One region of the Streptomyces sp. BB1-1-1 genome, then DNA from elsewhere that is predicted to be linked to it. Evidence: riboswitches for the same ligand, from Rfam matches in the RefSeq annotation. Region 1 holds a riboswitch; the other holds the start of a gene.
The links. Region 1 has a riboswitch for thiamine pyrophosphate ahead of RI578_RS11325 (thiamine ABC transporter substrate-binding protein). Riboswitches for the same ligand answer to the same signal wherever they lie in the genome.
Positions count from the first base shown of each region.

Region 2: it holds a riboswitch for thiamine pyrophosphate, as region 1 does, so the genes downstream of both, thiO (glycine oxidase ThiO) here and RI578_RS11325 (thiamine ABC transporter substrate-binding protein) in region 1, are expected to answer to the same signal.

Region 1 is NZ_CP134203.1:2,475,357-2,481,110, reverse strand. Features, by position in the region: gene pyrH (UMP kinase) at 1-80, shown strand, start outside; gene frr (ribosome recycling factor) at 262-819, shown strand; gene RI578_RS11340 (phosphatidate cytidylyltransferase) at 819-1,976, shown strand; gene RI578_RS11335 (VOC family protein) at 2,073-2,558, opposite strand; gene rlmN (23S rRNA (adenine(2503)-C(2))-methyltransferase RlmN) at 2,767-3,873, shown strand; TPP riboswitch at 3,940-4,045, shown strand; gene RI578_RS11325 (thiamine ABC transporter substrate-binding protein) at 4,124-5,212, shown strand; gene RI578_RS11320 (iron ABC transporter permease) at 5,257-5,754, shown strand, end outside.
Region 2 is NZ_CP134203.1:6,289,756-6,295,509, forward strand. Features, by position in the region: gene pknB (Stk1 family PASTA domain-containing Ser/Thr kinase) at 1-203, opposite strand, end outside; gene RI578_RS28785 (thiazole synthase) at 402-1,199, opposite strand; gene thiS (sulfur carrier protein ThiS) at 1,202-1,402, opposite strand; gene thiO (glycine oxidase ThiO) at 1,399-2,631, opposite strand; TPP riboswitch at 2,629-2,740, opposite strand; gene RI578_RS28800 (hypothetical protein) at 2,793-3,143, shown strand; gene RI578_RS28805 (FAD-dependent oxidoreductase) at 3,253-4,467, shown strand; gene RI578_RS28810 (Rv2175c family DNA-binding protein) at 4,545-4,910, shown strand; gene thiE (thiamine phosphate synthase) at 5,223-5,754, shown strand, end outside.

The DNA of each region.
Region 1 (5,754 bases):
TGAAGGAGGGCAATATCGCCCGCGCCGTCAAGGGTGAGAAGATCGGCACGCTTGTGGGTGACCAAGGCACCCGGGACTGACCGGAGAAGCACCCCCTGTCCGCGGACGCCACCTGTCCGGGGGACGGACGGGACGGGGCCGGGCCGGGGGATGGACAATGTCCCGCCGGTCGGGAACCGTGCAGGAAGAACGCGACGCAGCCGGCCGCCGGCCCGACAGGGAACCGCAGCCGGGCCTACTCAAGACACGCAGGAGCAAGTGGTGATCGAAGAGACCCTCCTCGAGGCCGAGGAGAAGATGGAGAAGGCCGTCGTGGTCGCCAAGGAGGACTTCGCCGCGATCCGCACCGGCCGTGCGCACCCGGCGATGTTCAACAAGATCGTGGCCGACTACTACGGCGCGCTGACGCCGATCAACCAGCTGGCCTCGTTCTCCGTGCCCGAGCCGCGCATGGCCGTGGTGACCCCCTTCGACAAGAGCGCCCTGCGCAACATCGAACAGGCGATCCGCGACTCCGACCTGGGCGTCAACCCCAGCAACGACGGCAACATCATCCGGGTGGTGTTCCCCGAGCTCACCGAGGAGCGCCGCCGCGACTACATCAAGGTCGCCAAGAGCAAGGCCGAGGACGCCAAGGTCTCCATCCGCTCCGTGCGCCGCAAGGCCAAGGACGCCATCGACAAGATGGTCAAGGACGGCGACGTCGGCGAGGACGAGGGCCGCCGCGCGGAGAAGGAGCTCGACGACACCACCGCCAAGTACGTCGCCCAGGTGGACGAGCTCCTGAAGCACAAGGAAGCGGAGCTGCTCGAGGTCTGATGAACGACTCTTCCTGGGGAGCGCCGCCACAAGCCGGGTACTGGGGGGCGTCCGACCAGGGGCCTGTCCAGGGGGCTGCCCCGGCGGGTCCCGCGTACGATGCGCATTACGCGCAGCAGACTCGCCCCATGCCCATCGTGCCCGACGTACCCGAACACGGCGGAGACCAGGATGACGGCCAGGGGGCCGCTCGGCTGAGCGGCCCCCTGTTCCGAGACGAGCCGTTCCGCGACGAGACGTATCGCGGAGAGAATCCGTCGGCGCAGCCGTATGCGGCGGTGCCGCAGAATCCGGAGCCCATGCCCGACGCCCCCCAGCCGGCGCAGCCGCAGCCGCAGAAGAAGACCGCGGGGCGCGACCTGGGTGCGGCGATAGGGGTCGGCGTCGGGCTCGGCGCGGTGATCGTCGCGTCGCTGTTCGTCGTCAAGGCCGTCTTCGTCGGTGTGGTCGCGGTCGCCGTCGTGGTGGGCCTGTGGGAGCTGACCAAGCGGCTGGAGGAGCGCAAGGGCATCAAGGCGCCCCTCGTGCCGCTCGCGATCGGCGGCGCGGCGATGGTGGTCGCCGGGTATGTGCGGGGTGCCGAGGGCGCGTGGGTCGCCATGGCGCTCACGGCGCTGGCGGTCCTCGTATGGCGGATGACCGAGCCGCCGGAGGGCTACCTCAAGGACGTCACGGCGGGGCTCTTCGCCGCGTTCTACGTGCCGTTCCTGGCCACGTTCGTCGCGATGATGCTCATGGCGGACGACGGCTCGCGGCGCGTCCTGACCTTCCTCCTGCTGACGGTCGTCAGCGACACCGGCGCCTACGCCGTCGGCTGGCGCTTCGGCAAGACCAAGCTCGCCCCGCGCATCAGTCCCGGCAAGACCCGTGAGGGCCTGCTCGGAGCGGTGGCGTTCGCGATGGTGGCCGGCGCGCTGTGCATGCAGTTCATGATCGACGACGGCACCTGGTGGCAGGGCCTGCTGCTCGGCCTCGCGGTCGCCGTCAGCGCCACGTTGGGCGACCTCGGCGAGTCCATGATCAAGCGGGACCTCGGCATCAAGGACATGGGTACGCTGCTCCCGGGCCACGGCGGCATCATGGACCGCCTGGACTCGCTGCTGCCGACGGCGCCGGTGGTGTGGCTGCTGTTGGTGATCTTCGTCGGTTCCGGCTGACGGCCCGGTCGTTGTCCTGACGGGTAAGGCCCGCCGTCCCCTGGGCGGCGGGCCTCTCGCTATCCGTTCCGGTCACCGCGCCTACGGCCATCGCGGTCACCCGGCAGCGGTCAGGCGGCGCCGCAGCTCCTCCTCCGAGACGTCCTCGATGTGGGTCAGGAACACCCACATGTGGCCCGAAGGGTCCTTGAGGATGACGGTGCGGTCACCGTGGAACATGTCCTTCGGCGGCTGCAGGATCTCCGCGCCGGCGGCCTCCGCCCGCTCCGCCAGACTGTCCACGTCCGGCACGAAGACGTGCAACGTGACGGACGTGCCCCCGCCCAGCGAGGCCGGCGCGGCGAAGGAGGCGGCCTCCGCCTCGTCCACGCTGGAGTCGCCCAGCATCAGCGTCGACCGCCCGATGGTGATCTCGGCGTGCATGATCCCACCGCCCGGAGCATCGATCCGGAAGTTCTCATGGGCGCCGAACGCCCGCTGGTAGAAGTCGATCGCCGCGGCGGCGTCGTCGACCATGATGTGCGGGATCACCGCATAGCGGTAGCGGTCGGGGATCTCGAAGTGGGCTGTGTGCTCGCTCATGGCGAACCTCCTCGAAAAGGCACGTTGATCGGTTCCTACGGATCGTTTCTGCGGATCGTTCCCGCGGTCTTGAACGGAGCCTAAAAGCTCAAGTTTGGTCCAGGTCAAGCGGCGATGCGGCGCCGCGGGATCTGCCGGCGCTCGGTCACGCCGGGCCTGGTCTCCCGCAGGCAGGCCACCCAAGTCGATCTGCGACACTGGTTGAGTCATGCCTAAGCCCGGAGAACTCACATTCGTCGCCCCCCGCGCAGCCAAGAAGCCGCCGCGGCACCTCGCCGACCTCACGCCCGCCGAGCGCAAGGAGGCCGTCGCCGCGATCGGCGAGAAGCCGTTCCGTGCGAAGCAGCTCTCGCAGCACTACTTCGCGCGGTACGCGCACGACCCCGAGCAGTGGACCGACATCCCCGCCGGCTCGCGCCAGGGGCTCCGGGAGGCGCTGCTGCCCGAGCTGATGTCGGTGGTGCGGCACCTGTCGACCGACCAGGGCACCACCCGCAAGACGCTGTGGAAGCTGTTCGACGGGACGCTCGTCGAGTCCGTCCTCATGCGCTACCCGGACCGGGTGACCATGTGCATCAGCTCCCAGGCGGGCTGCGGTATGAACTGCCCGTTCTGTGCCACGGGGCAGGCGGGTCTGGACCGGAATCTGTCCACCGCCGAGATCGTGCACCAGATCGTGGACGGGATGCGCGCCCTGCGGGACGGTGAGGTCCCCGGAGGACCGGCCCGGCTGAGCAACATCGTGTTCATGGGCATGGGCGAGCCCCTCGCCAACTACAACCGCGTCGTCGGCTCCATCCGCCGCCTCACCGACCCCGAGCCCGACGGACTGGGGCTCTCCCAGCGCGGCATCACCGTCTCCACGGTCGGCCTCGTGCCGGCGATCCACCGTTTCGCCGACGAGGGCTTCAAGTGCCGCCTCGCCATCTCGCTGCACGCCCCCGACGACGAGCTGCGCGACACCCTCGTCCCGGTCAACACGCGCTGGAAGGTGCGTGAGGTGCTGGACGCCGGGTTCGAGTACGCGGAGCGGTCGGGCCGGCGGCTGTCGATCGAGTACGCGCTGATCCGGGACATCAACGACCAGGCCTGGCGCGGCGACCGGCTCGGGCGGATGCTCAAGGGCAGGCCCGTGCACGTCAACCTCATCCCGCTCAACCCCACGCCCGGCTCGAAGTGGACCGCTTCACGGCCCGAGGACGAGAAGGCGTTCGTCGAGGCGATCGCGGCGCACGGTGTGCCGGTGACGATCCGGGACACCCGTGGTCAGGAGATCGACGGGGCGTGTGGTCAGCTCGCCGCGAGCGAGCGGTAACCTGACCGGCGTCGTACACCGTCGTACGACAACTTCATACGGAAGTACGTCCGGAACCACATCTTCATATTCCGACAGGGGAGCGCCACAGCGCTGAGAGTGCGGCACCGGCCGCAGACCCTCCGAACCTGGCCCAGGTCATTCTGGGTAGGGAGATCGGTCACCACTCGAGCTGTTGCGCCCTGCCCGGGACCCTCGCCAGGGTTCCGGGCGGGGCCGCGTCTTCTCCTGGTCACCCAGGAGGAATTCAGTGAGCATCACCAAGAGGGCCACCGTCCTTGCCGTCGGGCTCGGCATGGTCGGCGGCCTGGCCGCCTGCGGATCGTCGTCCGACGGCGGCAGCCAGGGCTCCGGCGACTCCAAGACCGTGACCCTCGTCAGCCACAACTCGTGGGCCGCCTCGAAGGACGTCATCGCCGCCTTCGAGAAGAGCTCCGGCTACAAGGTCCGGGTGCTGGAGGACGGCGACGCCGGGCAGGCCGTCAACAAGGCCATCCTCACCAAGGACAACCCCCAGGGCGACGTCTTCTTCGGCGTCGACAACACGCTGCTGTCCCGCGCGCTCGACAACGGGCTGTTCCAGCCGTACGAGGCGAAGGGCTCCGACCGTATCCGCCCCGAGTACCGGGCCGACCAGGATAAGCACCGGGTCACGCCCGTCACCACCGGCGACATCTGTGTCAACTACGACAAGGCGTACTTCAGCAAGCACAAGCTGACCCCGCCGGACTCCTTCGACGACCTGATCAAGCCCGAGTACAAGGACCTGCTCGTCACCGAGAACGCGGGCACCTCCTCGCCCGGTCTCGGCTTCCTGCTCGGCACCGCCGCCGAGTACGGGGACGACGGCTGGCAGGACTACTGGAAGAAGCTGAAGGCGAACGGCGTCAAGGTCGTCGACGGCTGGGAGCAGGCGTACAACGAGGAGTTCTCCGGTTCGTCCGGCGGCAAGAAGGCCAAGGGCGACCGCCCGCTCGTCGTCTCCTACGCCTCGTCCCCGCCCGCCGAGGTGATCTACGCCGACCCGCAGCCCGACACCGCGCCGACGGGCGTCGCCACCGGCACCTGCTTCCGTCAGGTCGAGTACGCGGGCCTGCTGGGCAACGCCGAGAACACCGAGGGCGGCAAGGCACTCCTCGACTTCCTCATCGGCAAGGAGTTCCAGGAGGACATGCCGCTGAACATGTTCGTCTATCCGGTGCGGGAGGGCGCGCGGATCCCCGAGGCGTTCCGGAAGTTCGGGCCGCAGGCCGAGGACCCGCAGACCATGGACCCGGCGAAGATCGCCGGCAATCGCGACCAGTGGGTCAAGTCGTGGACCTCACTCGTACTGAAGTAGGCAAGGCCAGGACTTCGCGCGGGAGCGCGGCGCGGCTGGCCCTGATGGCCGTGCCCGTCGCGTTCTTCGCGGTGTTCTTCGCCTACCCGGTCGCCGCGATCGTCGCGCGCGGACTGGAGATCGACGGATCCTGGCGGTTCGGGCGGATCGGGGACGTGCTCGCCCAGTCCGACGTACAGCAGGTGCTGTGGTTCACCACCTGGCAGGCGCTGGCCTCCACCGCGCTCACCCTGCTCGTCGCACTGCCCGGCGCGTACGTCTTCGCCCGGTTCGACTTCCCCGGCAAGCAGGTTCTGCGGGCCGTGGTGACCGTGCCGTTCGTGCTGCCGACGGTCGTCGTCGGTACGGCGTTCCTGGCGCTGGTCGGACGCGGCGGGCTGCTCGACGAGCTGTGGGGCGTACGGCTGGACACCACCGTGTGGGCGATCCTGCTCGCGCACGTCTTCTTCAACTACGCCGTCGTCGTACGCACCGTCGGCGGCCTCTGGTCGCAGCTCGACCCGCGGCAGGAGGAGGCCGCGCGGATGCTCGGCGCCTCGCGG
Region 2 (5,754 bases), 3.8 Mb from region 1:
TTCGCCTCGCGGATGAACCGCTCCACGAAGGTGGCGTCGGTCGCGAGCGTCGGGTGCATCACCTTCAGCGCGAGCACGCGGTCCAGGCGGGTGTCCACGGCCCGGTAGACCGTGGCCATCCCGCCCACCGCGATCCGCGCCTCGACGCGGTACCGGCCGTCGAGCACCTGCCCGACGAGAGGGTCCTGAAGGGTCGTGTCCACGCAGGTGAGTCTACGAGCCACCACGGACACCCGGCGTCGCCGCCGACGAACGGGGGCGGTACTGCAGCGCACCTGTGACGCTTCCCACGCGCGGCCGGCCGCCGACGGCGACGCACCCCCACGGGCGACGCCCACCTCTTGTCCGACTGGAAACGGGTGGTGCGTGGGTGGGAGACGAAACGGCAGGACAACCCAGGGCTACCGAAAAGCGGGCCGCTCCGGATCCAACACCGCCAAGCCCTCCGCAGGAGAAGACGCCTCGGCGAACCGCCGCCGCGGAATCCGCCCCGCCCGCCGCGCCAGCCGCCCGGCCTCCACCGCGGAACACATGGCGGCAGCCATCAGCACCGGCTCCTGCGCCCGCGTCACCGCCGAGGCGAGCATCACACCCGCACACCCCAGCTCCATCGCAAGCGCCACGTCCGACGCCGTACCGGCCCCCGCGTCCAGGATCACCGGCACACGCGCGTGCTCCACGATCAGCTCGAAGTTGTGCGGGTTGCGGATGCCCAGCCCCGACCCGATCGGCGAACCGAGCGGCATGATCGCGGCGCACCCGACGTCCTCCAGCTTCCGCGCCAGGACCGGGTCGTCGTTCGTGTACGGCAGCACCGTGAACCCGTCGTCGACCAGCGTCTCCGCCGCGTCCAGCAGCTCGATCGGGTCCGGCAGCAGGGTGCGCTCGTCGGCGATGACCTCCAGCTTCACGAGGTCGGTGCCGAGGGCCTCGCGCGCGAGGCGGGCGGTGAGGACCGCCTCCCCGGCGGTGTAGCAGCCGGCCGTGTTCGGCAGCACCCGGATGCCGAGCTTCTCCAGCACCGACAGCACGGACCCGTGCACCGAGGCGTTCACACGCCGCATCGCGACGGTCGTCAGCTCGGTCCCGGAGGCCACGAGCGCGCGCTCCAGCACGTCGAGGCTGGGCGCCCCGCCGGTGCCCATGATCAGGCGGGACCCGTAGGACGTACCGCCGAGGACGAAGGGATCGTCGGCCATGGTCAGCCTCCTTGGACGGCGGTGAGGACTTCGACGCGGTCGCCGTCGGCCAGCGCGGTGGCGGGCCACTGCGCGCGCGGGACGACGGTTTCGTTCAGGGCGGCGGCCACACCGGACGGCGCCGCGGTGAGCGTGCCCACCAGGGCGTCCAGGGCCGTGCCGGGAGCCACCTGGCGCGGCTCGCCGTTGACGGAGATGTTCATGCGGGCTGCTCCGAGAGTCGCTGGAGTGCGGGAGCGGCGCCGAAGCGCCGGGGGGTGAAGGGGCGGGCCTCGGCCGGCAGCTCCCCGGTGGTCAGGGCGTGTGCCATGGCGTCGCCGGTGACCGGGGTGAGCAGGACGCCGTTGCGGAAGTGCCCGGTGGCCAGCAGCAGGCCCGCCAGCCCGGTCGGGCCGAGCAGCGGGGCGTTGTCCGGGGACCCGGGACGCAGACCCGCCCGGGTCTCCGCCAGCGGCAGCTCGGTGATGCCGGGGACCAGCTCGTGGGCGTCGCGCAGCAACTCGTAGACGCCGCCCGCGGTCACCGTCGTGTCCCAGCCCAGCTCCTCGCTGGTGGCGCCGACGACCAGCTCGCCGCTCTCCCGGGGCACCAGGTAGAGGGGGTTGCCGCGCACCACGGCACGCACCGTCCGGCTCAGCAGCGGCCCGTGCGCCCGCGGCATCGTCAGCCGCAGCACCTGCCCCTTCACGGGCCGCACCGGCGGCAGCACGTCCTCCGGGACGCCCGTGAACCGTCCGCTCAGGCTGCCCCCGGCCAGCACCACCTGCCCGGCCTCCAGCGCGGTGCCGTCGGCCGTGACGACACCCGTCGCCCGCTCGCCGCCGCGCCCGACGGTGAGCCGGTCGGCCCACACCCGGTGGAAGACGACGCCCGCGCGCTCGCAGGCGGCCACCAGCGCGTCGGCGAGGCGCCGGGGGTCGATCTGATGGTCGCCGTCCACCCGCAGGCCCCCGCGCACACCCGGCGCGAGCATCGGCTCCAGGCGCCGGCACTCGCGCCCCGACAGCCACTCGGAGTCCAGGCCCGAGCGCTGCTGGAGCGCGTGCAGTTCCCGCAGGTGGGCCCGGTCGTCGGCGTCCAGCGCGACGGCGAGGGTGCCGCACCGGCGGTAACCGAGGTCGTGGCCGGTGAGGTCGGCCAGCTCGGCCGCGAACTCCGGGTAGCGGCGGGCCGAGGCGAGGTTCAGCGCGAGCAGCGTCTGCTCGCCGTAGTGCAGCTCCGTCACGGCGGCCAGCATCCCGGCGGCCACCTGGGCGGCCCCACCGCCCGGCTCGGGGTCCACGAGGGCCGTGGCGAGCCCGCGCTGCGCGGACCGCCAGGCGGTGACCAGGCCGATGATCCCGCCGCCGACGACGAGGACGTCCGGCGTACGCGACGACGCGGCCCTCGCGGCAACTCCGGACACGGAAGCAGAAGTCGGTGGTGACGACATGGGCGTCCAGCCCCTCCCTTCGCCGGCATGACCCGGATCAGGTTCGTACGGTCGGAGGCCGCCAGCCTCCCTCTCAGCCCGGTGCGTCCGGGCTCCCGCGAGTGCTTTACGTTGGCCACCCTAGCCCGCAGCGCATCGCACTTGTAAGGGAGCCTCCGCCCGTGGCGCGTTCACTCGACGGTCTCGTTCTCGCCCCCGTCGCCGACCAGGCGCCCGGCCAGGTGGGTACGCGCACCCGCTTCACCTACCACGAGCAGGACGGCGCCGTATGGGCCGAGTACGCGGGCGGTGACGTCGTCCGCGGACGTCTGGTGGGCACCAGGGAGGGCGACCGCCTCGACTTCCGGTACGTGCAGCTCAAGACCGACGGAAGCACGTCGTCGGGACACTGCGTGTCGACCGTCGCCGAGCTGCCGGACGGGCGGGTGCGCCTGGACGAGACCTGGGAGTGGGAGTCGCGGCGGGGCAGCGGGACGAGCGTTGTGGAGCAGGTCACCGCGCACGAGCACTGACTGACGAATCGTCGGTGTCTAAGGTGATCAGGTGAGCGAGCAGACGCAGGAGCAGACCCGGGAACGGGGAGCGGACGCGGAGCGCCGCGTGGTCGTGGTGGGCGCCGGCATGGCGGGCGTGCAGACCGCGGTCGCCCTGCGGGAGCAGGGCTTCACCGGCACCGTGACCCTGATCGGCGCGGAGCCGCACCAGCCCTACGACCGTCCCCCGCTGTCCAAGGCCGTCCTGCTCGGCACGGCCGAGGGCTCCGCCTTCGACGTCGACTTCGAGGCACTCGGCATCACCCTGCGGCTCGGCTGCGAGGCCCTGGGCGTCCGCCCCCGCGCGCACGTCCTGGACACCTCCGACGGACCCGTGCCGTACGACCTCCTCGTCCTCGCGACCGGCGCCGAACCGATCCGGCTGCCCGGCGCGGAGGGCGTGCCCGGAGTGCACCTGCTGCGCACCCTGGACGACGCCGAACGACTGCGGCCGGTGCTCGCCCGGCAGCACGACATCGTGGTCGTCGGCGCGGGCTGGATCGGCGCCGAGTTCGCCACCGCCGCGCGCGAGGCGGGCTGCGCGGTGACCGTCGTGGAGGCCGCCGACCGGCCCCTCGCCGGTGCGCTGCCCGCCGAGGTCGCCGCGCCGATGACCGGCTGGTACGCCGACTCGGGCGCCGTACTGCGCACCCACGCGCGCGTGGAGCGCGTCGAGACGGGCGGTCCCGGGGGGCCCGGCGGACCCGGGGAGCCCGGCCACGTCGTCGTCCTCGACGACGGATCGCGGCTGCCCGCCGGCGCGGTCGTCGTCGGCATCGGAGCCCGGCCCGCCACCGCCTGGCTCGCCGGCTCCGGCATCGACCTCGGCGCGCACGGCGACGTCCTGGCCGACGACCGCCTGCGCACCTCCGTCCCGGACGTCTACGCGGTCGGCGACTGCGCGTCCTTCCCGTCCGGCCGCTACGGCGAGCGGCTGCTGGTGCACCACTGGGACAACGCCCTCCAGGGCCCGCGCACGGTCGCCGCCAACATCATCGGCGCCGCCGTCGGCGAGGCCCCGGTGGCCTACGACCCGGTGCCGTACTTCTGGTCCGAGCAGTTCGGCCGCTTCGTCCAGTACGCCGGTCATCACACGGCCGCCGACACCGCCCTGTGGCGCGGCGACCCCTCGGGACCCGCCTGGACGGTCTGCTGGCTGCGCCAGGACCGCCTGGTCGCCCTGCTGGCGGTGGGCCGCCCCCGGGACCTGGCCCAGGGCAAACGCGTGATCCAGGCGGGCACGACGATGGACCCGCGGCTGCTGGCCGACCCGGCGAGGCCGCTCAAGGCGGCGACGGTGTAGCCCTCCGCCCGGGTGCGGCGGCCCGGGTCGGACGGGTCTGGTTTCCGACTGTCAGTGCCAGATGGCAGGCTTGAGACGTGACCGAGATTGACGCAAAGATCGATGCTCTCGTGCCTGCCTGGCTCACCGTCCCCGACATCGCCGAGATGCTCGGCGTCGAGGTGACCCGCGTACGCCAGCTGATCAAGGAAGGCCAGCTCATCGCCGTACGGCGCGGTGAGAACCGCGCGCTGCACATCCCCGCGGCCTTCATCGACGAGGACAAGGTCGTCAAGGGCCTGGTCGGGACCCTGACGCTGCTGCGGGACGACGGCTTCACGGCCGAGGAGATGCTGGAGTGGCTCTTCACGCCCGACGAGACCCTGCCCGGCACGCCCGCCCAGGCGCTGAGCGAGAATCGCGGCACGGAGGTGAAGCGCCGCGCCCAGGCGCTCGCCGTCTGACCTGACAGACCCCGCCCGGCGTACGGGCCGCGCCCCACGGCCCCCGGCGGCCACGACGGTCCGCGGTCCCGTACGCCACGGCGGCGACCCGCTGCCGCCGTGTTCCTCGGGGCCGAGGGGGAGCCTGCGGCCCCAGGAGTGGCGGCCCCCGAAAGCGGCGGCCTCCCGGTTCCGGGGGGCCGGGAGCGGCGGCCTCCCCGCTCCGGCGGGCCGCGAGGCGACCGTGGCGAGGCACGCTCCGTATCCTCGGGACACAAGCCAAGGCCGCGCGGTCCGCCGCGGGCCCACGCCACCGACCTGGGGGACATCCGCATGCCCGACACCTCCGCGACCGCCCGCGCCCGGCTCGCCGACGCCCGGCTCTACCTGTGCACGGACGCCCGCCGCAGCCAGGGCGACCTGCCCGAGTTCCTCGACGCGGTGCTGGCGGCCGGCGTCGACATCGTGCAGCTGCGCGACAAGGGCATGGAGGCGGGGGAGGAGCTGGAGCACCTCGAGGTCTTCGCCGACGCCTGCGCCCGGCACGGCAAGCTCCTCGCGGTCAACGACCGGGCGGATGTCGCCCACGCCGCCCGCGCCGACGTGCTGCACCTCGGGCAGGGCGACCTCCCGGTGCCCGCCGCCCGCGCGATCCTCGGCGACGACGTCCTCGTCGGCCGCTCCACGCACGCCGAGTCCGAGGCCGCCGCTGCCGCCGTCCAGGACGGCGTGGACTACTTCTGCACCGGCCCGTGCTGGCCGACCCCCACCAAGCCCGGCCGCCACGCACCCGGCCTCGACCTGGTCCGGCGCACGGCCGCACTCGGCACGGACCGCCCCTGGTTCGCCATCGGCGGCATCGACC